2 regions of the Gilvimarinus sp. 1_MG-2023 genome follow, and region 2 is predicted to be linked to the other one. Evidence: predicted binding sites of a transcription regulator. Region 2 holds the regulator's gene; the other holds the start of a gene.

Region 1 (6,261 bases), on a different contig from region 2:
AGCCGTGCCGTGGTAAATACCCAGGTAGCCCTCACTGTCACCCACCAAAAACCCGCGGCGTGTATATTCCGGCGCTATGGTAGTGATCGCGCCGGGCAAGCTGTCAAAGTCGCGAGTAGGTAGTAAGTGATAAATATTGTTCGGGTTGCGCACCAAAAGCCACTGACTGACACTGCCCTCTTCGGTGCCAATCACGACCGAACCTGTGCCCACCAAAAACTCCATTGCCGTTATCTGACCACGCTCGGTTGCCACCGACCCGGTAAGCGTCGCTACAGCAGGCTTTTCCACAGAAAACAAATGTACTTGCGCGCTGTCATCGGCCACCAACAGATGGCGCGCAGTCTTATCGACCTGAATTATTTGGGCCTGAGCACCATTGGGGAGTCTGGGCAGCGTATAGACTTTACCGCTAGTACTTACTTTGCCTGTGATCATATTCGTTCGGCTGGTGTAGACCCCCAGTTGAATACGATTATCTGCCGTAATACCGGCCAGCACATGTCCGCGTCCGGTGGCTTGCACGGCCACAGCGCGCAAACTCTGCCCTTGCGGGTCCAGTGCGATAGGCGCCTCTCCTAGAGGGAACACCACTTCTGGGGTAATTTTGCGCTGATCGTTGGGATAGGACAGTGAGTAGTCAATGCGCGTTACGAGCATTTCACCGCTGGATAAGCCGTAAGCCGCCAGGCGTTCATTGGGTGTACTGGTACCCACACTGGTAACCTTCGCACCCGCCGGCAGAGGTAACTGCGTGCGGGACATGGTCTTACCTTGGTCGGCGGCAAAAAACTCGACGCTGCCAGCGCTGGTTAGAGAGGCGCCAATCTGCTCGTAGCGCTCCAACACCATATGGCGATTGTCGGCGCTGCTCACCTGACTGACCGGATAACTCTCAATCACGTTCACATCGGCGTCTTTCATCAGGGGAAAGACTTCGGAAAATAAGTAGAAAAAGATTAGGCCGAGAGCACCTACAACCGCCAAGCCCGCTGTCGTGATGCCCCATTTGGATATACTATCCTTAAGGCGCCTCACGTTTCGCAGCCTAGCCCTTTCACTGGCACTTGGCATCAGACTCTCTGTCCCGTTCACAGCGGGAGATGTCTCGCTCATAGTCTGGTTCCTGATTATGTTGACCGGATGTTTAGACGTGGTACGCCGCGTTTACTTTGCCATCGGCGGCGATCGTAGCAACGATTTATGACATTTTTGTTACAAAGTAATAATGCGCCCGGAGGCGCATTATTAGACGTCTGGCAAGCTGTAAATTACAGGCCTAACTCTTTGTGAACACGCTCTGCAACAGCGGCTGGTAATGGGATATAACCGTCGCGTACAACAACCTCTTGCCCTTGCTTAGAAGTCACCATTTTCAGGAACTCCGCTTGCATAGGGTCGAGATCGCGGTTGGGGTGCTTGTTAATGTAAACGTAGAGGAAGCGCGCCATTGGGTAGCTGCCATCGGCCGAGTGCTCGGCGTCCGCTGGCGCATAAGGCATGCCTTCTTCGGCGGCCAGAGGCAAGGCACGTACACTAGAAGTCACATAACCAATACCCGAGTAACCAATGCCGTTAATCGATTCACTCACGCCCTGAACGACAGAGGCCGAGCCCGGTTGCTCGTTGATGCTGGCCTTAAAGTCTCCACCACACAGGGCGATATCTTTAAAGTAGCCGTAAGTACCTGACACCGCGTTGCGGCTGTAAATTGTAAAATCGCGGTTCTCCCAATTGCCTTCCAGGCCAACCTGCCCCCAGCGGGTAATATCCTCATTGTGACCACAGCTGCGCGTCGCAGAAAAAATGGCATCCACCTGAGCCATGGTCAACCCTTCAATCGGGTTGTCTTTGTTTACGTAAACCGCAACCACATCGATTGCAACGGGCACAGCGGTGGGCTTGTAACCGAAGTGCGCCTCAAAGGACTGAATCTCTGAGCTTTTCATTTCGCGGCTCATCGGGCCAAAGTTGGCAGTGCCTTCGGTCAGTGCGGGGGGAGCGGTCGATGAACCAGCACCTTGAATTTGAATATTGACGTTAGGGTAAAATTTGGCGAACTCTTCCGCCCACAGGGTCATCAGGTTATTCAGGGTATCGGAACCGATACTGCTGATGTTGCCCGAGATACCGGAGGTGGTTTGGTAATCTTCTAAGTTGGGGTCTACATCGGCAAACACTGGCGCACAGGTCAGCGAAGCGGCTACCGTCAAGCTCTTGATGAATGTTTTTACGTTCATGGATGATTCCTCGGTTGAGTCCACTTGGTCATTGGGCGCACTCTATCGAGGGTTTATGACAGTTATGTGACAGCCGGTAAAGAAACTGTCACATTCCGGTAACCCTAACCAGCAGTTACTATTGCAGGGTCAACAAAAAAGCGGCCGGAGCCGCTTTTAAGTCGCATATAGAATTTGTCGTTCTAAAAATGCATCAACTTACATAGATTGGTCCCATGCCTGAAGCCCAGACAATAACGGTGGCTACCATCACCACGATAGCCAGCACCAAGCCAACGGTAATAACAGAGCTGGCGTAGATAAAGCCGCGCTCCTGGGGGATATTCATCAAGATAGGAATACCCTCATAAATCAAATAAATGGAGTAACATGCTGCCGCAATGAAAACGCCCGCTACCAGCCACAGTTCCGGCCATAGCAGAACCACGCCCGCCAGCATCATCGGAGCGGCGGAATACACTGCCAGTGCGGTGCCCTCATAGTGACGCTTATTGGGCTCATCCGATACGCCAAAGCTCTGACTCATCCAGTTGATGTACTCTCCCAGAATATAGACGGCAGCCAATTGGGCAAGATACGCAAAGCCACACAGGATCAGCGCACTGTCAGAGGTCAGCTTGACCACACCGCCATTGCCAATACTCCACCCCTGTTGAGTCACACCAAAATAGGCGCAAATAACCGGTATTAGAGCTAACAGAGGTACGTGGGTCCAATAGACACGAAAGAAGCTCTGCTCTTCACTGCGAATACGTTGCCACTCGCGGTCAGGGTTGGTGAAAATACCCAAGGTGTGTTGGAACATTGCCATAATTACTACTCCTACTTCGGTCGTTCTTATTATTCGAAACACTGTCTGTAGGTCAAAGATAACAAGGGCTGTGCAACAGCAACAAATAAGAAATCGCTATATAACTGTCGCTTTTAAATAGAGAAAAATATATATCACAAACAAAAAAGGCGCCTAAGCGCCTTTTGTTACTTCACTACCCGTAAGCTGGGTCGTTTCGCATCACTATCACCTTCCGGCTGGGTAGGTTCAGGTGGTGTGGGTGGTTCGGGCTCGGCCTCAAAAACTATTCCTTGGCCATTTTCTCGGGCATAAATTCCCAAAACCGCGTAAATAGGAATAAATAAATCGCGAGGCACACCGCCAAAGCGCGCCGAGAACGACACACTCTCCAAACCTAAATCCAAATCCACTACCGAGGTAGGCGATATATTGAGTACAATTTGCCCATCTTTATTCACATGCTCCAGAGGCACCTCCACCCCGGTGGCTTTGGCATTGACCAAAACATAGGGTGTACAACTGTTATCCACGATCCACTCGTAAAGTGCACGAAGCATATACGGGCGTCTGGAACTCATGGACATATCAATACCTCTGTTTACAAAGGGCAGGGTTAGCTGCCACGAATTTAAGCCGCTGCGCGCATCTCTCGCTCGGCTTCGGTTAGGCTCTGCTGGAAAGAGTCGCGACTGAACAAGCGCTCCATATACTGCGTTAAAGGCTGACTTTGGCGGGTATTCGGTATAGCGACCCCGAGCATTTCCAAGCGCCACAAGATAGGCCCCAAACAGCAGTCGACAATAGTGAATTCGTCACTCATAAAGAATGGCATTTCACTAAAGATCGGCGCAATACTTAACAGGCTATCCAGCAGGTCCTTACGAACTTTGTCGGAGTTAGTACCGTTAGGGTCTTGCAATATTGCATCGACTTTGGGCGCCCAATCGCGCTCTAACCGATACATCCAAAGACGGCTCTGCGCCCGTGCAACCGGATAAACAGGTAGCAATGGCGGGTGCGGAAAGCGCTCGTCCAAGTATTCCATGATAACTTTCGACTCATAGAGCGATAAGTCTCGATCCACCAATGTAGGCAGTGAATTATAGGGGTTTAAATCCGCCAACTCACGGGGCTTACTATCGGTATCCACTTCCACTGTATCTACTGAAACACCTTTTTCAGCCAGTACAATGCGTACTCGATGACTGTAATGATCACTTGGGCCAGAAAATAAAGTCATGGATGAGCGCTTAGTCACAACACCCATTAGGTCACCTCAACAATTAAATGTAAAACGAAGGGCGAGCTTAAACTCGCCCATGTAATCAATGAATACCTTTCCAGTATTCACGATTGAGCAGGTAGGTAAATATAAACAATACACAAATAAACAGCAGTACAAACACGCCAATACGTTTGCGATCTAACTGCGATGGCTCGGCCACATACTCAAGAAAGTTGACCAGATCAAACATAGCCCGATCAAACTCTTCACCAGTCATACTGCCTTTGGTCTCACCTTCAACCAGTGCACCGCAGTGTTCTTCTATGACAGGATTACCTAGGTCATCGCGCTCGGTATGACCGTGTGAATCCAATTTAGGACCGGCGCCACACTCCAATAGCCCTTGCAGCTCCATCATTACATGGGGCATACCCACGTTAGCAAAGACTCGGTTATTAACACCCAGTGGGCGCTCCTCATCTTTATAGAAGTTGCGCAGATAGGTATACAGCCACTCAGGTGAACGAGCGCGAGCCACCAAGGTTAAGTCCGGTGGGGCTGCACCAAACCACTGCTTTCCCAAGTCGGCGCTCATGGCATTTTTCATCAAATCACCCACACGCTTATCATCGGCGCCAAACACCATGTTATCCATCATCAAGTCGTGTGGAATATCCAGATCATCGGCCACTCGCTGATAGCGAGAGAACTTGGCCGAGTGACACCCCATACAATAGTTGACGAAATACTTGGCACCGCGCTGTAGCGATGCCTTGTTTTCCAAATCGGGCTCCATGGTATCGCACGGGACAGCACCGCAGGCAAAGCTGCCTTCGGCACCAACCGCTTTAATGGGTACAACAACCAGGAAGACAAACAGGGCAAAACCACCGAGCACCAAGTGCAGAGGTAAACCTTTCATCTGCACACGCTTAGGCTCCGGCAAGGTTTTTTCCCGTCGGGTCCAAAATGGCATACCGATAAAATAGGCGAAGTACAGGAAGGTACACGCCTGTGCTAAGTAAGTACGGCCTGGAGTCGGTGATTTCACACCAAGGTAACCCAGAATCACAAAAGCGGCCGCAAACACAATCAGCGCAATACGGCTAAAGTTGCCTTTGTAGCGCATTGACTTAACCGGGCTGCGATCCAGCCATGGCAGCACAAATAAGATCGCGATAGCAGCACCCATGGCAACCAGACCGAGGAACTTGGCATCCAAAGGACCAATCGGAAAGTTAATCGCCCGCAAAATTGCGTAGAAAGGCGTGAAGTACCACACCGGAGCAATATGCGCAGGAGTCTTTAAGTTGTTCGCTTCTTCAAAGTTGGCGTATTCCAGGAAGAACCCGCCCATCTCTGGCATAAAGAACATGACAAAGCAGAACACAAACAGGAAGACCGAAACGCCCACAAGATCGTGCACAGTGTAGAAGGGGTGGAAAGCCACGCCGTCTTTAGGAATGCCGTTTTCGTCTTTGTTTTTCTTAATTTCGATGCCGTCGGGGTTGTTAGAGCCCACTTCGTGCAGAGCCAGCAAGTGCAGTACCACTAAGCCCAATAGCACAATCGGCAAGGCCACTACGTGCAAGGCGAAGAATCGGTTCAGGGTAATGCCCGAGATCAGGTAGTCACCGCGAATCCACTCCACCAGAGACTCACCCACAACCGGGATAGCCCCCACCAGAGATACGATTACTTGCGCACCCCAATAGGACATCTGCCCCCAGGGGAGAACGTAACCCATAAACGCTTCGGCCATCAGCACCAGGTAGATGGTCATACCAAAAATCCAAACGAGCTCGCGTGGCGCTTTGTAAGAGCCGTACATCAAACCGCGGAACATGTGCAGGTAGACCACAACAAAGAAGGCAGAGGCGCCCGTGGAGTGCATATAGCGCAGAATCCAGCCGTAATCGACATCGCGCATAATGTACTCGACCGAGGCAAAGGCTTCTTCGGCACTCGGGGTGTAGTTCATGGTCAGCCAGATACCGGTGATC
Region 2 (6,261 bases):
TCGCCAGCGCTCTATCCCCCAGTTAACCGGCACCGACAACCCCAGAACGACCCCAATAAAAAAACCGGCTTATCGCCGGTTTTTTTATCTTTCCGCCCTGCGCTCTAGGGTGAGGGTGGGGCAGCGAATTTTTCCCGATCCAGCAGCGATTCACTGTTGGCGACCACACTACTGACGGTAGCATCACCGGTGATATTGACCGAGGTACGCAGCATATCCAGCAGGCGATCAACGCCGATAATCATGGCAATCCCCTCAACAGGTAATCCGGCTTGTTGCAATACCATGGTCAGCGTAATCATGCCCACACCCGGCACCCCAGCGGTACCGATAGAGGCTAGGGTCGCGGTAAGCACCACCATCAAATAACCGCCAATGCCCACATCAATACCGTAGGCCTGGGCAATAAACACGGTTGCCACCCCCTGCATAATAGAGGTGCCATCCATATTAACGGTGGCCCCCAAAGGCAGAGTGAAAGACGCAACTTTATTATCCACCCCCAACTTGTCGCGCACAGTGGTCAAGGTAAATGGCAAAGTGGCGTTGCTGGACGCGGAGCTAAAACCAAACAACAGCACCGGAAACAGCTTGCGAAAGAAGTGCAGGGGGTTTAGCCCAGCCAAGAGTTTTAACAAGCCGGGGTAAACAATAAAACACTGAATCATCAGCACCGCCACCACGGTGCCAAAGTACCAGGCCAGGTTGCGAATCACCCCAATGCCCTCACCGGCAAACAATTTAGCCAGTAAACAAAAGACCCCATAGGGCGCAAAGTGCACCAGTATCAGCACCATCTTCATGACCACCTGATTGAGGTTGTTAAAAAACTCAACCATGGGCCTGGCACTGTCACCACTGCGAGAAATGGCAATTCCGAGTAGAACCGAGAACACAATCACTTGCAGCATATTGCCCTCGGCCATGGCCTGCACCGGGTTGTCGGGAAAGATATTGACCAACGTCTCTTTGATTGACGGTGCTTGAGGGGTAATCGCTACCGACGTAACGTCCGGTTCAATGCCCTCCCCCGGGGCTATTAAAGTGGCTACCGTAATGGCTAGACTGATCGCAATAGCGGTAGTGATCAAATACAGACCAATGGTTTTGATCGCCAATGAGCCCATGCGGGCATGATTTCCGAGCGCCGAGGTGCCACACACCAGCGACACAAATACCAATGGCACAACCAATAATTTCAGCGAGGCAATAAAAATACTACCCACCGCGTCAAACACACCATCCACTAAAAAGACTTGAACCCAGCTGTTGTCCGCCCCGCCCGACAGTGCATTTAAACCGAGCCCGGACAAGATGCCGAGCACCATGGCGATAAGTATTCGTTTTGTTAAACTCACAGAAATAACTCCTGAACTGCGCTGCGCAAAGTATGCACAGGCCGATATGTAATAGTGTGCCAATCTGGCACCTGAATAATATCACCGGTACGCGGATGGCGATCGATTCGGTGACTGACCTTAAAAGTCACAATGCCCGGCACAGCGGGAACCCAATAGAGGCCCAGCTTTGCCAACTAGCTCGTTCGCCGCGATAGGCGTTAACCCGATAACTGCACCATTGACCACGACCCACTCTGCTCTTTTCATAAGTATTGGACTCTTCTTCTATAGCCAGCCGGCATTTTTTATAATTCTCCATTATTATTCACACCTAAACCCCATTGATGTAAACGATGCGCCATTAAACCAAGGCCTAAGCCCGCGGTAAAGCATACAACGCTATCACGCCAGTAACAGGGGCTGTTAGAATAGCCGCCGTTGTCACTGAGCTTTGCTGGGGTTTGTGTTGTCTCTGTATGCCACCGATTGTCGCCACTTAATATCGCGCTTATACCCTTTGCGACGGGGCGGATTTGGGCTGTGGCAAAACACAGGTCGCTGTTTTCAACTACCCAGTCATCTTCGCTCTTGGCTGACCGACCCGAGCTCCCTGACCGCCCGCTTAAACCAACTGGGCGGCAAGCCAATCAGTGTGCACATAGTGCAACAGGGGTGGGGCAGGCCAAGCTTGAGCGAGGCCAACACTTTGGGTATTGCCCCGCATAGTGCATGCTTGGTGCGCGAGGTGATACTGCGCGGGCCACAACAGCAGCCCTGGGTGTTTGCCCGCAGCTTATTTCCCGCCACCAGCCTTAAGGGACCACTCAAACATCTTCGCCATTTGGGCCGCCGCCCCCTAGGTGGCTATTTATTTAGCCATGCTCAGCTGGGCCGCTCAGCGTTACAATTGGCACTGCTGCCCCCAACTGGGTTGGTGCCCGAGGCGTTACAGGGCTCAAGCGCACTTTGGGGCCGCCGCTCGGTGTTTACTTTGCACAACAAGAAACTACTGGTGAGCGAGATTTTTCTGCCCGCCTTTGAACACACTCTGACCAGGACAGACTAAATGCGTAACCGACTGATGCTGTTCGTGCAATTAACAAGGCTCAATCGTCCGATTGGCTGGTTGTTGGTGTTATGGCCCACTCTATGGGCGCTCTGGTTGGCCAGTGATGGGACGCCGAGAATTGACCTGCTGATCATATTTAGCTTGGGGGCAATCGTAATGCGCTCGGCTGGCTGTATCATTAACGATATTGCCGACCGCAAATTGGATGGTCATGTAAAGCGCACTCAAGACCGACCTCTGGCTCTCGGCCAGCTGCAACTAAGTGAAGCCTGGGCAGGCTTCGCTGCGCTGGTGTTTATTGCCATCATTTTAGTATTACTGACCAATACATTAACGATGTTGCTGGCCGTCGGCGCACTCGTTCTCGCCAGTGTTTACCCCTTTATGAAGCGCTATACCCATTTGCCACAACTGATATTGGGAGCAGCGTTTGCCTGGAGTATTCCCATGGCCTTTGCCAGCGTGCAAGAAACGGTGCCGGTAGAGGCCTGGCTGGTGTACTTCACTGTGGTTATCTGGACCATGGTCTACGATACTTTTTACGCTATGGTGGATCGGGATGATGATATTCAAATAGGCATCAAATCCACAGCCGTCTTATTTGGCGAGCAAGATCGACTGATTACCGCCACCTTGCAAATTCTAGTCGTGGGTGGCCTGTTAATGATGGCCCCTCGATTTGAGCTCAATGCACTTTATTATCTTGGCGTTGCCACGGCGAGCGCCCTGTTTATTTACCAGCAGCGACTGATTCGGTATCGTCAACGCAGCCAGTGCTTTAAAGCGTTCTTAAACAACCACTGGGCACAGCTGGCCATACTGCTAGGCATCATTGCCGGTCAGCTACCTTTATAGAAAACACCACATTGTGGCAAATCGATCCCGTTACTGTCATAAATATGCAACAATTAATACATTAAATACGCTTGCGCCGTCGGTTAACGCACCTTGGTCATTAATGACCGTTCCGACATTGAGATTTTATCTTTCCGTATTTTAATGGATCACAGGCAGGCACTATGACAAGTCGTACCATTCTCATCGTTGATGACGAATCCGCCATTCGCGATATGCTGCGTATCGCTCTGGAAATGGCGGAATACCGCTGCCTAGAGGCCAGTAACGCACAGGATGCTCACGGCCTGATTGTGGATGAAAAACCCGATCTCATATTATTGGACTGGATGATGCCCGGCACCAGTGGTATTGAGTTGGCGCGCCGGTTAAAGCGCGATGAGGTCACCGCTAACATTCCCATTATTATGCTGACCGCTAAAGGCGAGGAAGATAATAAAATTCAGGGGTTGGAAGTGGGTGCCGATGATTACATCACCAAGCCTTTCTCTCCACGCGAACTGGTAGCACGCCTCAAAGCAGTTTTGCGCCGCACCGACCCCCAATCCAGCGGCAAACCCATTAAGGTTCAGGGGTTGTGCCTGGATCCCGCCAGCCATCGCGTCACCATCAATGAGCGCGAAGTGGATATGGGGCCTACCGAGTTTCGGCTGTTGCAATTTTTTCTGACCCATCAAGAGCGAGCTTATACCCGCGGCCAATTGTTGGATCACGTGTGGGGTGGTAATGTTTACGTGGAAGAGCGCACGGTCGATGTCCATATTCGTCGTCTGCGCAAAGCGTTAACCGTAGATCAACACGAAAACCTGGTACAGACCGTACGCGGTACAGGCTATCGATTTTCCACTAAGGTCGGCTAATAATCGCGGCTCGTAAACCCGCGCCACACAGAGCTGCCCCGTCAGTAAGGTTATCATTTGTTGCAAGGATTTCACGCCGAAGTTAAACGCCTGCTGCTGTTGATTGCGATGGCGTCTATTATCGGTCTGCTGGTCGATCAATTAGCCATCACACTGCTGCTTGCCACCGCTTGGTACACAGGTTGGAACCTCTGGCAAATGCTGCGTCTGAGTATTTGGCTGCAAGGCAAGCGCAAAAGTCAGCCTCCCGAGTCCACCGGACTTTGGGGGGAGGTTTTTGACGCTATCTATCACCTACAGCGCCGCCAGAAGCGCGAAAAAAACAATCTGCAAGCGGTGATCAACCGTGTTCAGGAAACCACCTCCGCCCTAAAGGACGGGGTGATATTACTCGACTGGCGTGGCCAGCTAGACTGGTGGAACCCAGCCGCGCAGCGACTGCTTGGGTTTTACAACTCCGATCAGGGCCAGTCAGTGGTGAATTTTATACGCGATCCACGTTTTGTCGATCACTTTGAGCAAGGTGATTATAGCGAGCCGCTGGATATTCCCTCGCCACGCTTTCCCGATAAGCGACTGCAGTTTCAAATCACCCGTTTTGGTAAGAATGAACGCCTTATCGTTGTGCGCGACATTACTCAGATTTTCCATTTGGAGCAGATGCGCAAGGATTTTGTCGCCAATGTGTCGCACGAATTACGAACCCCGTTAACGGTGATTAGCGGCTACCTCGAAACCATGGCCGACAACAATACCACCCCCGCCTGGAGCCGGCCATTTGAACAAATGCAGCAGCAATCGAAACGCATGTCACTGCTGATTAACGATCTGATTATGCTCTCCAAGCTCGAAACCACAGACACCGGCTTTAACCAGAAGCGGCTGGAACTTGGACCTCTATTGCAGACGATCAAAGCCGAAGCCATGGTGTTGGCCTCCGACAAACAGCAAACCATTACTCTGGATATGACGCCAGAGCTCAGTGTCGTCGGCACCGAAAAAGAACTGCACAGTGCTTTTTCCAATTTGGTCATTAACGCGGTCAAATACACCCCTGAACAAGGCGCAATCGCCATGCGCTTATGGCGCAGCGGCCCGCATATCTATTTTTCGGTCACCGACAACGGAGCGGGGTTTGAATCTAAACATATCCCGCACTTAACAGAGCGTTTTTATCGTGTGGATGCCAGTCGCAACAGTAAAACCGGCGGCACCGGCCTTGGCCTTGCCATTGTGAAACATGTTTTGCTCCGGCACGATGCCGAGCTGCAGATTCACAGTGAAGTGGGTAAAGGCAGTGTATTCACCTGTATTCTTCCTGCTAACGATGGCCGCACCGGCCTGCGGCCTAGGGACAAATAACCCACTTCGCGCTACACTAGCTGCAACCCCATTGGCGTTTCCCTGAACGGGGCCAAACAAACCCAAGGCATTTGCTTTGTCAGGCAGATAATAATAAATTCGGTCATAGCGACCGGACAATCACTGACCGAGCGGGCACTTAACCGACCATTGAGTCTTTATGCGAAGATTTCTGATCACCACAGCCCTCTGTCTGGCCATTTGGCCGGCCTATGCTACCCACCTAAACGTGCAGGAGCGGTTTGTCTATACCCCCTGTGGCGAGCGCGTCGTCTTAATGGGCCCCAACCGCATGGTGTATCGAATGGACCGCACGGGCTTGTCGAGCTTTGCCGAGATCGCCAAAACAGGAGCCAACAGTGTGCGACTTATCTGGACGGTTGAGGGCACCGCCGAAGAATTGGATACGGTTTTGCGCAATGCCCGCGAGCAACGATTATTCCCCATTGTCGAGGTGCACGACGCCAATGGCGACTGGTCAACCCTTACGGGACTGGTGGACTACTGGCTGCGCCCCGACATTGTGGCCACCGTCGCCCGCCACCAAGCCTATACCATTGTCAATATTGGCAACAACGCAGGCGATATGGCTGCCCTGAAGCAATACATAGACGGCTACACTCAAGCCATACAACAGTTGCGCAGCGCTGGGTATAAAACTCCACTCATGATAGATGCGCCGGGGTGGGGCAAAGATATTGACGCTCTGCAAACTGCCGCCCCAGACCTACTGGCCGCTGACCCACAGAATAATATTCTGCTATCGGTGCATATG

What was found. Region 2 encodes PhoB, which activates phosphate uptake and scavenging genes when phosphate is short. Its sites were predicted from a motif close to TGTCATAAANNTGTAACA; they were not measured.
Region 1: the regulator PhoB is predicted to act here: its motif matches at 2,295-2,312, upstream of Q4563_RS06325 (PstS family phosphate ABC transporter substrate-binding protein).

The regions. Positions count from the first base shown of each region.
Region 1 is NZ_JAUOSC010000003.1:185,643-191,903, forward strand. It holds gene Q4563_RS06320 (ABC transporter permease subunit) at 1-1,038, opposite strand, end outside; gene Q4563_RS06325 (PstS family phosphate ABC transporter substrate-binding protein) at 1,272-2,240, opposite strand; gene Q4563_RS06330 (Yip1 family protein) at 2,434-3,051, opposite strand; gene Q4563_RS06335 (ClpXP protease specificity-enhancing factor) at 3,219-3,617, opposite strand; gene Q4563_RS06340 (glutathione S-transferase N-terminal domain-containing protein) at 3,662-4,300, opposite strand; gene Q4563_RS06345 (ubiquinol-cytochrome c reductase) at 4,359-6,261, opposite strand, start outside.
Region 2 is NZ_JAUOSC010000011.1:43,037-49,297, reverse strand. It holds gene Q4563_RS12295 (aminoacyl-tRNA deacylase and HDOD domain-containing protein) at 1-26, shown strand, start outside; gene Q4563_RS12290 (dicarboxylate/amino acid:cation symporter) at 105-1,358, opposite strand; gene Q4563_RS23630 (HU family DNA-binding protein) at 1,355-1,489, opposite strand; gene Q4563_RS12285 (chorismate--pyruvate lyase family protein) at 1,807-2,406, shown strand; gene ubiA (4-hydroxybenzoate octaprenyltransferase) at 2,407-3,264, shown strand; gene phoB (phosphate regulon transcriptional regulator PhoB) at 3,429-4,124, shown strand; gene phoR (phosphate regulon sensor histidine kinase PhoR) at 4,182-5,486, shown strand; gene Q4563_RS12265 (cellulase family glycosylhydrolase) at 5,647-6,261, shown strand, end outside.